3 regions of the Pseudomonas sp. HP_01 genome follow, and region 1 is predicted to be linked to each of the others. Evidence: predicted binding sites of a transcription regulator. Region 1 holds the regulator's gene; each other region holds the start of a gene.

Region 1 (6,262 bases):
GCACATCCGCGACAACCTCGACCTGGCGCCCAGCGCCTATCGCCTGACGCTGATGGGCGTGACCCTGGCCGAAGCCGAGATCTACCCGGACCGCGAACTGGCCATCAATCCCGGCCAGGTATTTGGCAGCCTCAACGGCATCACTGCCAAAGACCCGGCGTTTGGTCTGGAGGCCGTCTGGATCGAAATCAGCCAGCGCGCCCAGGCGCAGTCCCTCGGTTACACCGTGGTGGACGCCAGTACCGTGGTGGCAACCCACTTGAACCAGATCCTCTACAAGCACTCTCACGAATTGATCGGCCACGAGGAAGTCCAGCAATTGATGGCTCTTCTGGCCAAGGGATCGCCGAAACTGGCGGAAGAACTGGTCCCTGGCGTGCTGTCGCTGTCGGCCCTGCTGAAGGTGCTGCAGGCGCTGCTCGCCGAGCAGGTCCCGGTTCGTGACATCCGCTCCATCGCCGAAGCCATAGCCAACAACGCTGCACGTAGTCAAGATACCGCCGCGCTGGTGGCTGCCGTACGGGTCGGATTGTCCCGCGCAATCGTCCAAAGCATTGTCGGCATTGAGCCGGAGCTGCCTGTGATCACCCTTGAGCCAAGGTTGGAACAGATCTTGCTAAATAGTCTGCAGAAGGCAGGTCAGGGTCAGGAAGAAGGCGTTCTACTCGAACCGAGCATGGCTGAGAAACTTCAGCGCTCGTTGATCGAAGCGGCGCAGCGTCAGGAGATGCAGGGGCAGCCGGTTATTTTGTTGGTCGCAGGTCCGGTTCGCGCCATGTTGTCCCGCTTTGGACGGTTGGCTGTACCGAATATGCATGTTTTGGCTTACCAGGAAATTCCTGACAATAAGCAAGTCACCATCGTAGCGACTGTCGGGCCTAACGGCTGAGGTAGTGAGTCATGCAAGTTAAGCGTTTTTTCGCCGCCGATATGCGACAAGCCATGAAACTGGTTCGCGATGAGCTGGGCGCTGAAGCCGCCATCATCGGGAACCGGCGGATCGCCGGCGGCGTGGAACTGACCGCGGCCCTGGATTACAAGTTGTCTGCGCTGGCCCCACGTGTGCCGAACATCGAACTCGAAGAAGAGCTGCGCAAGACTCAATCGCGCATCGTCACCGCTCAGGCTGAACTGACCCACCGCAGCGAGCTGGACACTGTTGCCAATCGCCAGTTGTTCGTCGGTCTGGCGATGGATGACAGCAAGCAGATCGAACCGACCCTGGAAGAACCGTTCCGCCCGTCGATCCACGCCGCTGTGGCCGCCGAGCGTGCCGAGCGCAACGCCGAGCCTGCCGTAGGCGACCGTGCTTACGAAGCGATGCGCTCCGAATTGAACGGCCTGCGCGAACTGCTGGAAGTCCAGCTGGGCTCGCTGGCCTGGAACCAGCTGCAAGGCAGCCGTCCGCAGCAGGCCAATCTGTGGCGCCGTCTGCAACGCGTCGGCCTCTCCGGCCCGCTGTCCCGCGATCTGCTGGCGATGGTCCCGGAATCCGGTGATCAGGCCCATACCTGGCGCATGTTGTTGGCCCATCTGGCCCGCATGATTGCCACTCCGGACGTCGAGCCGCTGGAAGAGGGTGGTGTGATTGCCATGGTCGGCCCTGCCGGCATGGGTAAAACCACCACGCTGGCTAAACTGGCGGCCCGATATGTGTTGAAATACGGCGCGCAAAATATCGCGCTGGTGAGCATGGACAGTTTCCGCATTGGCGCTCAGGAACAGCTTAAAACCCTGGGCCGGATCCTCAATGTACCGGTCACCCACGTCGACCCGGGCCAGTCCCTGGCACAGGCACTGGAGCCGCTGTTGCGCAAGCGCGTGGTGTTGATCGACACCGCCGGCCTGCAAGCCAGCGATCCGGCACTGCGTCTGCAACTGGAAACCCTCGCCGGCCGTGGCATCAAGGCGCGCAACTACCTGGTGTTGGCAACAACCAGCCAGAAGCAGGTGCTGTCAGCGGCTTATCACAGTTACAAACGTTGCGGCCTGGCCGGGTGCATCCTGACCAAGCTCGACGAAACGGCCAGCCTGGGCGAAGTGCTCAGCCTGGCCGTGACACACGAACTGCCTGTGGCCTATCTGACGGATGGCCCACGGATACCGGACGATCTGCATTTGCCGCGTCGGCACCAATTGGTGAGCCGGGCTGTCAGCGTGCAGATGCAGGAGGAGCCTAGCGAGGAAGCGATGGCGGATATGTTTGCGGATCTTTATCACAGCACCGGCAAGCGCGCGGGCTAGGTAGAGAAAATGACAGTGGAATTTTCCTGCATCGATGGTCTGCCAGGCATTGTTCAGGCACTGAACGTGCAGCCCGACATGTGGCTTAGGTCTAAGCAAGACAAGGTAAACAACTAACATGGGCAGCATGCATCCCGTACAGGTTATCGCGGTAACCGGTGGCAAAGGTGGCGTAGGCAAGACCAACGTTTCAGTGAATCTTTCACTGGCGCTGGCCGAGCTGGGACGTCGCGTCATGCTGCTGGACGCCGATCTGGGTCTGGCCAACGTCGACGTATTGTTGGGCCTGACCCCCAAGCGCACCCTGGCTGACGTCATGGAGGGGCGGTGCGAGCTCCGCGATGTCCTGCTGCAGGGGCCGGGCGGCGTACGCATTGTGCCGGCGGCATCGGGCACCCAGAGCATGGTCCACCTGACCCCGGCGCAGCATGCCGGATTGATTCAGGCCTTCAGTGACATCGGCGACAACCTCGATGTGCTGGTCATCGATACTGCCGCCGGTATTGGCGAATCGGTGGTGAGCTTCGTCCGCGCCGCCCAGGAAGTGCTGCTGGTGGTGTGCGACGAGCCCACGTCGATCACCGACGCCTACGCCCTGATCAAACTGCTCAACCGCGATTACGGCATGAACCGCTTCCGCGTCCTGGCCAACATGGCCCAGAGCCCGCAGGAAGGGCGCAACCTCTTCGCCAAGCTGACGAAAGTCACCGACCGTTTTCTCGACGTGGCCCTGCAGTATGTAGGCGCGGTGCCGTACGACGAGTGCGTACGCAAGGCCGTGCAGAAGCAGCGCGCCGTGTACGAAGCGTTTCCGCGTTCCAAATGTGCCCTGGCGTTCAAGGCCATTGCGCAGAAAGTCGACACTTGGCCGCTGCCGGCGAACCCGCGCGGTCACCTGGAATTTTTCGTAGAGCGCCTCGTGCATCACACCAGCGCAGGGCCCGTCTCATGACAGCAAGTGGCTATCGCATGTACAGCAAATCGTCCAAAGACTCCCAGTATGAGCTGATCGAGCGTTATGCCCCGCTGGTCAAACGAATCGCCTACCACTTGCTGGCGCGTCTGCCAGCAAGTGTTCAGGTCGAGGACTTGATCCAGGCGGGCATGATTGGTTTGCTCGAAGTGTCGACCAAATACGACTCCACCAAAGGGGCCAGCTTCGAGACGTACGCGGGTATTCGTATCCGTGGCGCGATGCTTGACGAAGTGCGCAAGGGGGACTGGGCACCGCGCTCGGTCCACCGCAACACGCGCATGGTCAGCGACGCAATTCGTGCAATTGAAGCAAAAACCGGTCGTGACGCTAAAGATCACGAGGTTGCTGCCGAACTTGAAATGAGTCTCGACGATTATTACGGGATTTTGAACGATACCCTGGGCAGCCGCCTGTTCAGTTTCGACGACCTGTTGCAGGACGGCGAACATGAAGGGCTGCACGAGGACGGCGCGAGCCAGTCCCTCGAACCGTCGCGGGATCTGGAAGACGAGCGCTTCCAGGCTGCGCTGGCCGAGGCCATCGCCAATTTGCCCGAACGTGAACGTCTGGTGTTGTCGCTGTACTACGACGAAGAGCTGAACCTCAAGGAAATCGGTGAGGTCCTGGGGGTCAGCGAATCGCGGGTCAGTCAGTTGCACAGCCAATGCGCAGCGCGGTTGCGCGGTCGTCTTGGCGAGTGGCGCGCACGTTCGTGAATCAGGCGCAGGCCGTGAGGCCTGCGTGTTTTGCTTGTAAGACCGGCTGTGCAAGACGTGAGCGGGAAGCAGAAGAGACATGGCAGGAGTCGGTCGAACCGGGTCGTAGATGATCCGGTTTCGCTGCGCTCGTCCCGGTCGATCAAACCCCCTCTTCATGTTCGGCACAGCCGGTATTGATTGGACGCGCGTTCAGGTGCTGCACGCGTTAAAGACTGCTTGGAGGTCGAATTGGACAAGAACATGAAAATCCTCATCGTTGATGACTTCTCAACGATGCGGCGGATCATTAAAAACCTGTTGCGTGACCTTGGGTTCACCAACACGGCCGAAGCAGATGACGGTCTCACCGCATTGCCGATGCTGCAAAGCGGCGCCTTTGACTTCCTCGTCACTGACTGGAACATGCCCGGCATGTCCGGCATCGACCTGTTGCGTCAGGTGCGTGCCGACGAGCGTCTGCGCAGCCTGCCGGTGCTGATGGTTACTGCCGAAGCCAAGCGTGAGCAGATCATCGAAGCCGCTCAGGCCGGTGTGAACGGCTACGTGGTGAAGCCGTTCACCGCGCAAGTGCTCAAAGAAAAAATCGAAAAGATATTTGAGCGCGTCAATAGCTGATGTCCGCTGCGAGGGCGCTATGGATTCCAAAGATTCGACAATGGGTGACTTTGAGTCAACCCTGAAGAAACACGCACAAGAGCTGGTCGCGAGCCTTGAAAAAGGCAAGTTCGGCGACGCTGTGCAACTGATCCATGAGCTTAACCAGACCCGCGACCGAGGCCTGTATCAGGAAGTCGGCAAACTGACGCGCGAGTTGCACAGCGCGATCGTCAACTTCCAGATCGACCCGAACATGCCGCAGGCCGAGGAGGTCTCCCAGATCACCGACGCCACCGAGCGGCTGTCGTACGTGGTCAGGCTGACCGAAAACGCGGCCAACCGGACCATGGACCTGGTGGAGCAAAGCACGCCGTTGATGCACGGGCTCAGTGATGACGCCAAGGCGTTGAGCGCCGATTGGGGACGCTTCATGCGCCGCGAAATCAGCGCCGAAGAGTTTCGTGATCTGGCCCGCCGCGTCGATGTGTTCCTGACCCGCAGCGAGAAGGAGACGACCGAAGTCTCCGCGCACCTGAACGACATTCTGCTGGCGCAGGATTACCAGGACCTCACCGGTCAGGTGATCAAGCGCGTGACCACGCTGGTCACCGAAGTCGAGCGCAATCTGCTCAAGCTGGTGCTCATGGCGAGCCAGGTGGACCGCTTCGCGGGCATCGAGCACGACCAGGAAGTGTTCCGTCAGCAAAAAGAAGAAGAAAAACTTCACTCCAAGGGTGAAGGTCCGCAGATTCATGCCGATAAACGTGAAGACGTTGTATCCGGACAGGATGATGTTGACGATCTGCTATCCAGCCTCGGATTCTGATTCGGTCATTCTGATTTCAGACTTCAGGTTTTCTGTGAAAGTGGCTGCTGGACCCGCGCGCCAATGCTTCGGCGAAGGCAATGCGCGCAGGCCGTCAGTGCAGCCTCTGGATCGGTTTGACGGTTAATTTTAGGAGCACCCCCCAATGAGCTTCGGCGCCGATGAAGAAATCCTTCAGGATTTTCTGGTAGAGGCCGGCGAGATTCTCGAGCTGTTGTCAGAGCAGTTGGTCGAGCTGGAAAGCCGGCCGGACGATGCGGACCTGCTCAATGCAATTTTTCGCGGTTTTCACACTGTAAAAGGGGGCGCCGGCTTCCTCCAGCTCAACGAGCTGGTTGAATGCTGTCACATCGCCGAGAACGTGTTCGACATCCTGCGCAAGGGTGAACGCCGCGTTGACTCGGAGCTCATGGACGTGGTGCTCGAAGCACTCGACACCGTCAACAGCATGTTCGGTCAAGTGCGTGAGCGCTCCAGCGTTACCCCTGCAACACCTGAACTGCTGGCCGCGCTGGCTCGCCTCGCTGAGCCTGCCTCGGCAGATGAAGTCGCTCCGGCACCGGTGGTCGAAGAGCCGGTTGCTGAAGCGCCGTCCGAAGACATTACTGATCACGAATTCGAACAGCTTCTGGATTCGCTGAACGCTGTCAAGGCGCAAGCGGCAGGCGCTCCTGCGCCGGCTGCGTCTGCACCTGTCGCAACGGCACCGGTCGCAGCAGCACCGGCGGCGGCTTCCGCTGCAGCGGGCGGCACTGCGGCCAGTGATGAAATCACCGATGCCGAATTCGAATCACTCCTCGATCAGCTGCATGGCAAAGGCCAGTTCGCCGTCGATGCCGTGCAACCGCCGGCGGCTGTGACGCCGTCCGCCGCGCCGACCAGTGATGAAATCACTGACGA
Region 2 (6,262 bases), on a different contig from region 1:
CGCTCTGTGTCGAACAGGCACACGACGCGCTCGTTGCGGGCGAACAGCTCCGGCACGTTTTCCGCTGTGGTCTGGTTCACCGAGAAGAGTCGGCCCGGCACGTAAACCATTTCGCGCAGAGTGCCGGCAAGCGGCATGTGAACGCGGTGATAGTCTTTCGGTGAAAGGTAAACGGTTGCGAACTCGCCACCCATGAACGGCGCGGAGAGGCGCGCGTCACCGCCCAGCAGTTCCAATACGCTGTAGCTGTGGCCTTTGGCCTGGAAAATCCGCCCGTGTTCGATCGGGCCCAGTTGGCTAACCGCGCCGTCGGCAGGGGAAAGGATGGCGCCCGGCGTCGGGTCCAACGGGCGCGCACCCGGTTTGAGGGCACGGGTGAAGAAGTCATTGAAGTGCGGGTACCCGGTGATGTCTTCGACCTGAGCCTGGGACATGTCGACCTGATAGCGGCGCGCAAACCATTGGGTGAAGGCATTTTTGAACCAGCGTACGCGGCATTCGGCCACGCATCCGGCCAGTTGCGACAGCAGATGATGGGGAAGCAAATACTGGAAAAGGATAAACAGACGCTGTTTCATCAAGATTCCTAAAACGTTTGAAAAAGGGGAATACGGATCGACGCCTCGTCGGGCGCCGATTTATTTCTCGACCGGGGTGTCCGGATGGTTGCCCCACTCGCCCCAGGAGCCGGCGTAGCCCTTGACCCTCGGGTAACCCAGCGCCTTGGCCACCAGATAGGTGAAGCCCGAGCGATGATGGGTCTGGCAGTGGGTAATGATTTCTTTCTCCGGGGTGATGCCCAGATCTTCAAGGATCTTCGGCATGTCCTTGCGGATGCGCAGGTGGCGCGCCTGATCCATGCCGGCGGTCCATTCAAAGTTCACGGCGCCGGGAATGTGACCTCCCTTGGCCGCGACGACTTTCTCGCCGGAGTACTCGGTCGGCGCGCGCGCGTCCCAGATCGCCAGGTCAGCGGCGCCCAGACGGCTTTGCAGGTATTCGCGGGTGGCCGTGGGCTCGTCGTGCAAGGTCAGAGAAACCGGGCCGCCGACTGCTTTTGGCACCTCTGTCGACATTGGCAGGCCTTCGGCTTGCCAGGCGAGCAGGCCACCGTCGATATAGTGATACTTTTTGTGTCCGATGACGTCGAGCAGCCAGATGAACCGGCCGGCCCAGCCACCGCCTTCGTCGTCATACACCACGTACACCGCGTCGGGGTTGTGTCCCAGTTCGCCGAACAGCGCTTCCAGATGCCCGTGGGAGGGCAGCAGCCCCGGCGCAGGTGGCAGGCCCAGTTGCGTACGTTTCGGATCGACGAATCGTGCGCCCGGGATGTGCCCGGCCTCATAGCGGGCCGGGCTGGTCAGGTCGACCAGAATGAGCTCTGGCGCGCTGAGTCGTGCTTGCAGGTCTGCGGGCTCGATGACCAGCGGCAAGCTTGAAAAGGCAGACATCTAGCGTCTCCGGATCGCGAAAAGGTTCCGAATTGTAGCTCAGCCGTCAGCCATTGCGATGGCTAAAGGTGGTGAGGGCTTTCTCGATGCACTGGCCTGTTTTCCCGAAAGCCTGGACGGAGACTTCGGAAAACGGCCCGCCGCCCTGATCAGCCACCACCATCATCACCACGCGTCCATTGCTGGCGAGCGAGCGGATCAACAGGTTTTCGCCGCTGAACAGATTGCGCAGTTGCGGCGGCAGCAGCGCCGAAAACTGAGCGTTGTTGGCCGGCGTCAGGCGCAACTGCGTGGGCTGGGCGAGCAGGCGTTGCAGTACGGTGCTGTCTTTGTAGGGCACCAGCAACGCAGCGGCCGACTTGTCTACGCCCGCAATCTGATGCACGCGCAGGCTGTCGGTCTTGCGATCGGTCATCAGCAATACCACTCGCTGCATGCCCGCGGCTACCAGGGCATCCCGGGCGCAGGTGGTCAGGTGTATCGCGTTGATGAACATGCCGGGCTCTTTGAGCAAATCGGCGCAGTGCTTGCGCCACGTCTGCAAGGCGTCGGGCGAGGGGGGCGGGGCAGGCAACAAGCCCTTATGTACTCGTCGTGCATTCCACGGCCACAGCAACGCCTGGGCGGGGTGCCAGATGTCCGGGCTGGAATGCTGACGCGCGCTGGCCGCTGCGTTCTGGTGAACCTGCTGTTGGAGATCATCCAGTGACTGCTGGAGATACAGACTGGTGAGCAGTTGCCAGCGCAGGCTGTGCGGCGTGTCCCAGGCCTGGTGCGCCGACAGCGCGAGACCATTGGCCAGCAAAATTGTATTGGCGGGCTGGTTGAGCCAGCGGCGCAGCGGCAAGTCGGCGTAGAGTTGCTGTTGCTGCTTGACCGGGTCGTTGTTGCTGTGGGCGATGCGCAGGACTCTCACCAGATTGCGTTGCTGGGAGGTCAGTAGCTCGTAGCCCTGGGTCACCCAGATCGGCAGGCGCCAGTGCTGCGCCAGCGCCTGACACAAATGCACCAGTCGCACGCCGAACAGCGTGTTTTCCACAGCCTTTGCGCACTCGCCCTTGTGGATAACCCGCAACTCCCACTCTTCCAGCAGTTTTGGGTGCGCCAGCGCCATCGGCCACAGCGGCGAAAGAAACAGCAGGCTGCCCAGATGGATGTCTTGCCACAGCCGGGCCAGTTGATTGGCGAACAGGCCGTAAGCCTGTTGCATGGCGTGCTGACTGATCAGCTGTATCTGACGCAGAGCCATGGGGATATCCCGTGCATCGACACTGGGCAACCGCGCCAGCAGCGCTTCGGTGCGCGCCAGCCCCAATCGGTTGATGGCAACTTCAAGACTCTCCGCAGGCTGGGCCGTGGCCGGGCTGTTCAGGTTGGCTTCGCGCAAAACATTGAGCACCAACGCCGGGCTGTCCTGCATGAGTTCGGCAATATCGCGCAGTGAGCGACGGCTGTCGGTCAATGCCGCCTGCACGCGCTGATACGCCACCGCCGGCACCGGCAAGGCGATGCCGTCGAGTTGTTTTATCCATTGATCCAGGGTGCGCGGGACAGGTAGCGAAGAAGCTTTATCTGATTGCATTCACAACACCCGTACGGCTGGGAGGTTAGATCGATGTCGGATACTGGCATCATGCTGGCCCTCGTGACGCAACGTCCGTCGCGACGCACCGGTCAGCATTTTCCTGTGATCTGACTATAGTCTGGCGCATTCATGCCGATAAGCAGGACAAGAGTTTCAAGCGCTTCTCGCACAATGACCATGAACCCGACTCAGTAAGTATTTTCTACCTATGGCAAAAATTATCGGCATCATCGTCGTTTTCGCGAGCGTTCTCGGCGGATACGTACTGTCCCACGGTCAGATCGCAGCGTTGATCCAGCCTTTCGAGGTCATGATCATCGGCGGTGCGGCGCTGGGTGCATTCCTGCAAGCCAACCCGGGCTATATGACCATGCTGGTCATCAAGAAGTCCTTGAAAATGTTCAGCACCCGGTTCACCCACGGCTACTACCTCGAAGTGCTGGGCCTGGTCTACGAGATCCTGAACAAGAGCCGTCGCGAAGGCATGATGGCCATCGAAGGCGATATCGAAGAGCCCGAGAACAGCCCGATTTTCGCCAAGTACCCTGGCGTGCTCAAAGACACCCGCATGATCGCCTTCATCTGCGATTACCTGCGCATCATGTCTTCCGGCAACATGGCGCCCCACGAGTTGGAAGGCTTGTTCGACATGGAACTGCTGAGCATGAAAGAAGAGCTCGAGCATCCTTCCCACGCAGTGACCGGTGTCGCCGATGCCATGCCAGGCTTCGGTATCGTTGCTGCGGTACTGGGTATCGTGGTGACCATGGCCTCCCTGGGTTCCGGCGACAAAGCCGCGATCGGCATGCACGTTGGTGCGGCGCTGGTCGGTACGTTCTTCGGTATTCTCGCGGCGTACGGTTTCTTCGGCCCGTTGGCCACTTCCCTGGCCCACGATGCCAAGGAAGAAATGAACGTCTATGAATCGATCAAGGCTTCGCTCGTAGCGTCGGCGTCCGGCGTGCCGCCTTCCCTGGCCGTAGAGTTCGGTCGCAAGGTTCTGTACCCCGCCCATCGCCCCAGCTTCAGCGAGCTGGAACAAGCTGTCCGCGGTCGTTGATCCATGGAAAATAATCAGCCGATCATCATAAAGCGCGTCAAGCGCTACGGCGGAGGGCATCACGGCGGCGCCTGGAAAATCGCATTTGCCGACTTCGCGACGGCGATGATGGCGTTCTTCCTGGTGCTGTGGCTGATGTCGTCGGCCACGCCCGAACAACTGCTCGCCATCGCCGGTTACTTTAAGGATCCGGTCGGTTTTTCCGAAAGCGGCTCGCCGTACGTTATCGACCTGGGCGGTTCGCCGGAAATGTCCCCGGACCAGACGCTGAACCCGGAGGTGCAATCCACGCCTTCGCCGGATCGCTTGCCGGTCGACGCGGATCAGCAGGACGCCGCCGCCGAGCAGGTCGAGCAGGACCGTCTGGAGATGCTGCTGCAAGAGTTGCAGACCAAGATCAACGAGAGTCCGCAACTGGCGAAGTTCAAGGACCAGATTCTGTTCGAGATTACTCAGGACGGCTTGCGTATCCAGATCACGGACGCCGAAAACCGCCCGATGTTCGACCTCGGCAGTGCGAAGTTAAAACCGTATTTCGAAGACATCTTGCTGGCCATGGCCGACACCATTAAAGCGGTGCCGAACAAAGTCAGCATCAGTGGTCACACCGACGCGACGCCTTTTGTCGGCAACAACGGCTTCGGCAACTGGGAGCTGTCGTCCGGCCGGGCGAATGCTGCCCGCCGTGCGCTGCTCGCGGGTGGGTATCCGGATCAGCAGGTGGCGCGCGTGGTGGGTTATGCGTCTTCGGCACTGTATGACAAGGAGCACCCGCAAAATCCGATCAACCGTCGCATCGACATTGTGGTGATGACCAAGAAAGCGCAGCAGCGGATCGAAGGTGCGCAGAATTCAGGTGGAGCACCGCAAACCCCGGATGCGCCTGGAGCCGCCGCGCCATTGCCGGCACCTGGCGCTACCGCACCGGCCAATCAGCCGGGGGCGTCGATTTCCACACCGGCAGTTGATCCACAGGCTTATGCCCAGCCCCACGAGATTCGGCAGAAGCTGAATATCTTCGATCAGGGCCAGCTGAAGATCGACGAAACCAAGAACTGATACTTGGGTTGCAGACACAAAAACGCCGCGATGATCGCGGCGTTTTTGGTTGTGCTCTTAAGCCGTTTCATCTGGAACGGCGAAATCTGTAGGAGTCGGCTTGCTGGCGAACGCGTCAGGCACGGCAGCTTAACGGATCCACCGCGTTCGCCAGCAAGCCGGCTCCCACAGTTGATCTCGGACCCCAATGCCATGTCGGGCGGGGTCCGTCAGTAACTGCTTTCCGGCAAGCTGGCGATGATCGAGCGATAGCTGTTCATGCGCTGCTGCTGTACACGGCCGTCAGCTAGGCCCTGCAACAAAGCACAACCGGGTTCGCGATCATGTTTGCAGTCGCGGAAGCGGCATCGGCCGAGCAGGTCGTTAAACTCGATAAAACCCGCTTCGACGTCGGCGCGGCTGACGTGCCCCAAGCCGAATTCACGAATACCCGGTGAGTCGATCAAGTCGCCGCCGCGCGGAAAGTGGAACAGGCGCGCGGTGGTCGTGGTGTGCGTGCCTTGGCCCGAATACTCCGACAACGGCCCGACGCGCGTGCCGACTTCCGGCAGCAGGCTGTTGACCAGCGAGGATTTGCCCACGCCGGACTGACCGACGAACACGCTGATGTGGCCATCCAGCTGGTCCTGCAATTGCTGCATGCCGTCGCCGTGGTGGGCTGACACTTCCAGCACCGGATAACCCAGCGTGCGGTACACGGCCAGCAGCGCATTGAGCGCGGGCGCATTCTGATCGTTGATCAAGTCAAACTTGTTCAACAGCAACAGCGGGCGAATACCCGCGTGCTCGGCAGCCACCAGGTAGCGGTCGATCAGGTTGGCGTGGGGTTCGGGCGCCGGTGCGAACACGATGACGATCAGGTCAACGTTGGCGGCGACCGGCTTGAGCTGGCCCCGGCTGTCCGGGCGGCTCAGTTCTGTATCGCGGGGCAGCTGCGCAACGATGACGCCGATGCCCTGATTGCCAGCGCGCCACACGACTCGGTCGCCGGTGACCAGCGCTGGCAGGTTGGCACGCAAGTGACAGCGGAAAACCTGACCCTGCAGCTCGCCGTCCTGCGCTTCGACTTCTACCTGCACGCCAAAGTGCGCGATGACCAGGCCC
Region 3 (6,224 bases), on a different contig from region 1:
TTCCAAAGACGTCGGATTGGTCGGTGAAGGTGGTCAGTCAGTCTGGCGCTACCGAGCCGCCAATCCCGGCACGGGCCATCTGATGATGGTCTATCGACAGCCCTGGGCTCCAGAAGTAGCGCCAGAGCGCAGCTTCGATTGCGTCATCACGGTGAACTGAGCACCTGCTAACGCCACGCTCGCCCGCGCAGGAACGACGATGCCCGCGACCGGCTGATCAGTCGCTGGGCATTGGCGTGGGTCGCTGTTATTCGGCCAGTAATTGCGAGGCATCGAAGCCCATGCGCAAGTTGCCCCAATGACGACCGTCGAAGAAGAACGGCACGTCGATTTCGGTCATGATTTCGCCAGTGTCGCGCAGGTACGTTTGCAGCAGGAAGCGCTGTTTGTTAGCCGCTGCGCGCAGGCCGATGGGGTCGGAAAACATGCGCTTGTTCCGGCAGACCGGTAGGTCTATAGCCCGATCGCCCGTAGGTTTTTTCGACACCCAGCTGTTATTCACCGGGCAGTAGCCCTTGGTGTCGACGATGAAGGTGACCTTGCCCCCCAGCGTGCCTTTAGTCAGCGCGTCGCACTCTTCCTGACAGATCTGGGCGAAGCGCTCGCTGTAGCTGGTCGTGTATTGCTTGGGATCGGTACCGGGAATCAGTTTGTAGTTCTGATCGAACAGGTTAACGCCCTCACGTTGCAGCGCGGCCAGACGCACCTGGAGCCGGTCACGGCAATGACTGGCGCGGGTAATGCCGGCGTCCAGCGCGCCATGCCCAAGGACAAACCGGCCCAGCAGCGCCTGGACCTTTTCAGCCACGCCCGACAGATCGCGGGTGGCGGTGGCGGAATGCTGCATGCGCTGGTCGATGGACTGGCTGTCCGCGTGAATCTGGGTGACGCGGTTGTTGATGCCGGTGTTGCTGTCGGCGAACTGCAAGATGTGCGAGGCGATGTCCTCCAGCTTGATGTGGGTGGATTCAAAGTCGCCGATCATGCTTTCAAAATGTCCCGACGCGCGCTCGACCACTTTCTGGGTTTCCCGGGCGCTATGACTGATCTGAGTGGTCTGCTCGTGGGTCGAGCTGACTTCCAGCAACATGGCGTCGATGTTCTGGGAAATGTCCTCGGTGGCGCGGCTGACGTTCTGGGCCAGGGTCCGGACTTCGTCGGCAACCACCGCGAAACCACGCCCGCTCTCCCCCGCACGCGCCGCCTCGATCGCCGCGTTGAGCGCCAGAAGGTTGGTCTGCGAGGAAATCTGTTGAATCAGCCCGACGATGGATTTGATGCTCGATGAGCGTTGGTTCAGCGCCGAAACCAGCGTGCCGAACTCATTCAGGCTGGTGGAAATCTCACTGATGTTGCCCGTGACTTCCAGCAGTTCGGTATAGGAATCGCGGGCCATGCTGAGGTTCTGCGCGGTGGTCCCGGAAATGCCCTGAGTCTGCCGGGACACCTCGGCAATCCGCCCGACTGCATCGTTGCTCTGCTCCATGACTTCCCTGGCAAAGCGCGCCTGATGGGTGGCGCTGTCGCTGGAGTCGCTGATGTTTTTCAGCGAGCGCGCGGACTCCACGGCAATGTGCACGGTCAGCGCCTGAACGCTGCTGATGATCTCCCGCTGCTTGGCGAGAAAGCGGTTGCAGGTGCTCGCCAGCACGCGAATTTCATCGTGGGTCAACAGCGGCAAGTCCTTGGACAGGTCGCCCTCGCCATTGGCAATGCCTTCCAGCGCCAGGGTCATCTGGGTCACCGGCCGCACGATCAAGTGCCGGAAATACCAGACCATGAAGCTGACCAGACACAGGGTAAACAGCGTGCTGCCTAGAATGGCATTGCTCAGCACATCGAGTTTGCCCTCGATAACGCTGAGGGTCCCCGCCGGCAGCTGCGCGCTGCGCAACTGCAGCAGAATGTCCGCGCGCAGGCTCACAGCCACCCAGTACACCACGGCACTCACCACCACCATCAGAAAAAGGCTCGACAGCTTCTTGGTCAAAGAATCGAAAAACTGCCGCTCGATGGACTCGTACAACGCCTTGAACGCATGCATGCCACGGTTCCCTGTGCCAGGTAATGAAATGGGTTGCGAATTATGGTGTTTCGACTGACGGGGCCAAAGCTTTAATGCTGCGGGTTAAGGGCACGCGATCATGGTCAGCGCTACAAGCAACACCTGCGCAAGGAATAAATGACATTGATTCTCAACATTAACTTACCGATAATTGAGAACCATCATCATTTGTTACATTCGCCGGAGCTTTGCCCGCCATGCGTCACTCGATCCCCTTTTGCCCAAAGGCCCTTTCGTTAATTGCCCTGAGCGTGCTCAACACAGCGAATGCAGAAGAGACAGCGCTCAGCCTGCCAGCTACTGACGTGACGTCAACCGCCACCTACGGCGACACTGGCAACCCGCAGGGATACCAGGGCAAACCCAGCAGCACCACCACTCGGCTGGACCTGACCAACCAAGAAACACCCCAGGGTGTGACCAACATCAAGCGCGAGCAAATGGATGACTTCAAGCTCAACAGCATCCGCGACGTATTGACCAGCACCCCCGGCGTCAATGTGCAGAAAGTCGAAACAGACCGCACCTACTTCACCGCGCGCGGTTTCGACATCAATAACTTCCAGTACGACGGCACGGCCATGCCGATGACCAATGGTTTGCTGGTGGGCGACATCGACCTGGCGCCCTACGAACAGGTGGACATCGTTCACGGCGCCAACGGCTTGATGTCCGGGGCCGGCAACCCCTCGGCCACGGTCAACTTCATCCGTAAACGCCCGACTTACGACCCTCAGGCAAAGATCGATGTGACCGCCGGTTCCTGGGACAAACGCCGGGTGGACATCGACGTCTCCGGCCCCCTGACCGACTCGGGCAACGTGCGCGGGCGCGTCATCTACGCCAACGAAAACGGCAACTCATACCTTGATCGTTACTCCCGCGAGAAGAACATCTTCAGCGGTCTGCTGGCGTTCGACCTGAGCGACAGCGACACGCTGACCCTTGGTTACGAAGACCAGAAAACCAACGCCAATGGCTCAAGCTGGGGCGCACTGCCGCTGGTCGACGGCAATGGCAACGCTATTCATTACAGCAGCACCCACGCCAATATTTCCCAGCCGTGGGTGCATTGGGACGTTCACACGCAACGTGCGTTTGCCGAGTGGGAGCACACCTTCGCCAACGACTGGAAGTCGAAGCTGACCGTCGCCGGCGCCGAGCACCGCGAAGACACCGAGATGTTCTACATGTACGGCGACAGCACCTCACCCACCGGTTACACCGGGCTGGGCTCCAAATACAAAGACAAGAACCTCGAACTCAGTGGCGACTACTCGCTGAGCGGGCCGTTCACGCTGGGCGGTCAAGAACATCAACTCACGCTGGGGGCGAACGCTGCACGCCAGCGCAATCGCGAATCCTCGCAGTACGGTGACGTCCTCAACTACTCGCCTGTGAGCCTTGAAGATGCCCTGCACGGCTACCTGCCGCGGCCGACCTACGCCGCCGCGTTACCCGCTGCGACGTCGAACTACACCGATCGCCAGAAGAGCGTTTATGCCGGCGCGCGTTTCAGCCTGACTGACGACCTGCATGTGATCACGGGCGCACGCATGCTCAGCGCGGACAGCAATGGCGACAACTACGGCTCGGCGCGGGAGGTACGCATTCACGGCAAAGTCACGCCGTATGCCGGTATCGTCTACGACCTGACCCCCGAATACGCGCTGTACGCCAGTTACACCGAAGTCTTCAATCCGCAGTATTACCTCGACGGCCAAGGCCGAGTGCTCGATCCGCTTGAAGGCAAAAGCTACGAAGCGGGCATCAAAGGTCAGTTGCTGGACAAGAAGCTCAACGTCAGCGCAGCGGTGTTCCATGCCAAGCAGGACAACGTGCCGGGCAGTTCGACCTATGACGCCAACCTGGGCGGCTATGTGTACGAGGCGATGTCCTACGACAGCAGCGGCCTGGAGCTGGAAGCGTCGGGCGAAGTGGCGCCAGGCCTGCAAGTCAACGGCGGCTACACCTACGTGTACATCACGGACGACAACGACAGTCGTGCGCGCAAATTCATCCCCCGCCACGCCCTGACGTCGTCGATGACCTACCAGTTGCCGATGGCACCGAAGGTCAAGGTCGGCGGCAGCCTGAGCTGGCAGAGCAAGACTCAGAACGACGACTCGCCGGCCGCCCGCCAGGACGCCTACGCGCTCATCGGCCTGATGACCCGCTACGACATCGATCAGCACTGGAGCACCCAGCTCAACCTCAACAACCTCACCAACGAGAAATACCAACAGAGCCTGCGCTACAACCAGAGCAACTTCGGCGATCCACGCAACCTCACCGCATCGGTAAGCTGGAAGTACTGATTGCATGGCTTGAGTCCTGGCCGCGCACCCGCAACCGGGCGTGGCTTTCCAGCGGCGGGAGCACGGTCGGCACACGAGCGATGAGATGAGGTTCCAGCCAAGGGCTGGAATTGGCTAAAATGCCGCACTTTTCGCCTTGTCCCCCCGGAATCGCCGTGAGCCCAGAACCCGACCGCCTATTCGCCCAGCCGCTGCCCCAGGTGCCCGACTTCGCCTTCAACGAAGACGTGGTGCGGGTGTTCCCGGACATGATCAAGCGCTCGGTGCCGGGCTACCCGACCATCGTCGAAAACCTCGGCGTGCTCGCGGCGCAGTTCGCCCAGCCCCACAGCGTACTCTATGACCTGGGCAGTTCGCTGGGCGCCGTCACTCAGGCGTTGCGCAGACATGTGCGTACTGAAGACTGCCGGGTGATTGCCATCGACAACTCATCGGCCATGGTCGAGCGCTGCCGGGAATACCTGAACGCTCAGGACTCGATGTACCAGGAGCTGCTGCCGGTGGAGGTCATCGAAGGCGATATCTTGAATCTAGCGTTTGAGCCGGCTTCGGTGGTCGCCCTGAACTTCACCCTGCAATTCATCGCCCCCGAACAACGCGTGACCCTGTTGACTCGAATCCGCCAGTCGCTGCTGCCCGGCGGTGCGCTGATCCTTTCGGAGAAACTGCGCTTTGATGACACCGAAGAGCACGCGCTGCTCACCGATCTGCACGTCGCCTTCAAGCGCGCCAACGGTTACAGCGAACTGGAGATCGCGCAGAAACGCAGCGCGATCGAAAACGTAATGAAGCCCGACAGCCTTGAGCAGCACCGCGAACGCTTGCTTGCCGCTGGTTTCAGCAAAGTCGTGCCCTGGTTCCAGTGCCTTAATTTCGCCTCGTTGATTGCCCTGCCATGATTGATCTCGCTCCTCTGGTCCGCCGTCTGGCGGGCACGCCACTGTATGCCTGGGCCCAAGGGCTGCAGGCGCAACTCGACGCGAAGATGGAAAAGGGTCACGGCGACCTCGAACGCTGGCAAGGCGCCCTGAATGCCTTGCCTGACCTGACGCCGAGCCGCATCGAGCTCAAGGACGATTTCATCCTCGACGCCGACTGTGACGATGCCACTCGCGCGCAGACCCGCGCCGCACTGATGGGTCTGTCACCATGGCGCAAAGGCCCTTTTGAGGTGTTCGGCGTGCACGTCGACACCGAATGGCGTTCGGACTGGAAATGGTCCCGCGTGTCGCCGCACCTTGATCTGAAAGGCAAGCGTGTCCTGGATGTGGGCTGCGGTAACGGCTATTACCAGTGGCGCATGTTGGGCGCTGGCGCAGACAGCGTGATTGGCGTCGACCCCAACTGGCTGTTCTTCTGCCAGTTCCAGGCCATGCAGCGTTACCTGCCGGACCTGCCAGCGTGGCATCTGCCGTTTACCCTGGAAGATCTGCCGGCGCGGCTGGAGGGTTTCGACACGGTGTTTTCCATGGGTGTGCTCTACCACCGCAAATCGCCCATCGATCACCTGCTGGCGCTGAAGGATTGCCTGGTCAAAGGCGGCGAGCTGGTGCTGGAGACCATGGTGGTGGAAGGCGACGCGAATCAGGTGCTGGTGCCGGAAGACCGCTACTCACAGATGCGCAACGTGTGGTTTCTGCCGTCAGTGCCCGCGCTGGAACTGTGGCTGCGCCGCGCGGGTTTCGTCGACGTGCGCTGCGTCGATGTCAGCACCACCACGGTTGAAGAACAACGGGGCACTGACTGGATGCGCTTTCAGTCGTTGAGCGACTTCCTCGATCCGGCGGACCACAGCAAGACCGTAGAAGGACTGCCGGCACCGAGGCGTGCGGTGATCGTGG

Evidence for each region. The regulator FliA, encoded in region 1, starts transcription of late flagellar genes. The targets are predictions, from matches to a motif close to CTAAAGTTTNNNNNNNNNNNGCCGNTAA.
Region 2: a site for FliA is predicted at 3,151-3,178, ahead of motA (flagellar motor stator protein MotA). Genes of this name have one in related genera too.
Region 3: a site for FliA is predicted at 2,092-2,119, ahead of ACYAR8_RS22705 (methyl-accepting chemotaxis protein). Genes of this name have one in related genera too.

The regions. Positions count from the first base shown of each region.
Region 1 is NZ_JBTOPV010000022.1:45,519-51,780, forward strand. It holds gene flhA (flagellar biosynthesis protein FlhA) at 1-889, shown strand, start outside; gene flhF (flagellar biosynthesis protein FlhF) at 901-2,244, shown strand; gene fleN (flagellar synthesis regulator FleN) at 2,363-3,196, shown strand; gene fliA (RNA polymerase sigma factor FliA) at 3,193-3,936, shown strand; gene ACYAR8_RS13560 (chemotaxis response regulator CheY) at 4,180-4,554, shown strand; gene ACYAR8_RS13565 (protein phosphatase CheZ) at 4,574-5,362, shown strand; gene ACYAR8_RS13570 (chemotaxis protein CheA) at 5,508-6,262, shown strand, end outside.
Region 2 is NZ_JBTOPV010000056.1:199,875-206,136, forward strand. It holds gene asd (archaetidylserine decarboxylase) at 1-584, opposite strand, end outside; gene ACYAR8_RS22540 (rhodanese-like domain-containing protein) at 639-1,454, opposite strand; gene ACYAR8_RS22545 (HDOD domain-containing protein) at 1,501-3,036, opposite strand; gene motA (flagellar motor stator protein MotA) at 3,248-4,099, shown strand; gene motB (flagellar motor protein MotB) at 4,103-5,158, shown strand; gene rsgA (small ribosomal subunit biogenesis GTPase RsgA) at 5,368-6,262, opposite strand, start outside.
Region 3 is NZ_JBTOPV010000058.1:180-6,403, reverse strand. It holds gene ACYAR8_RS22710 (protease inhibitor I42 family protein) at 1-160, shown strand, start outside; gene ACYAR8_RS22705 (methyl-accepting chemotaxis protein) at 248-2,044, opposite strand; gene ACYAR8_RS22700 (TonB-dependent siderophore receptor) at 2,263-4,383, shown strand; gene cmoA (carboxy-S-adenosyl-L-methionine synthase CmoA) at 4,503-5,282, shown strand; gene cmoB (tRNA 5-methoxyuridine(34)/uridine 5-oxyacetic acid(34) synthase CmoB) at 5,279-6,224, shown strand, end outside.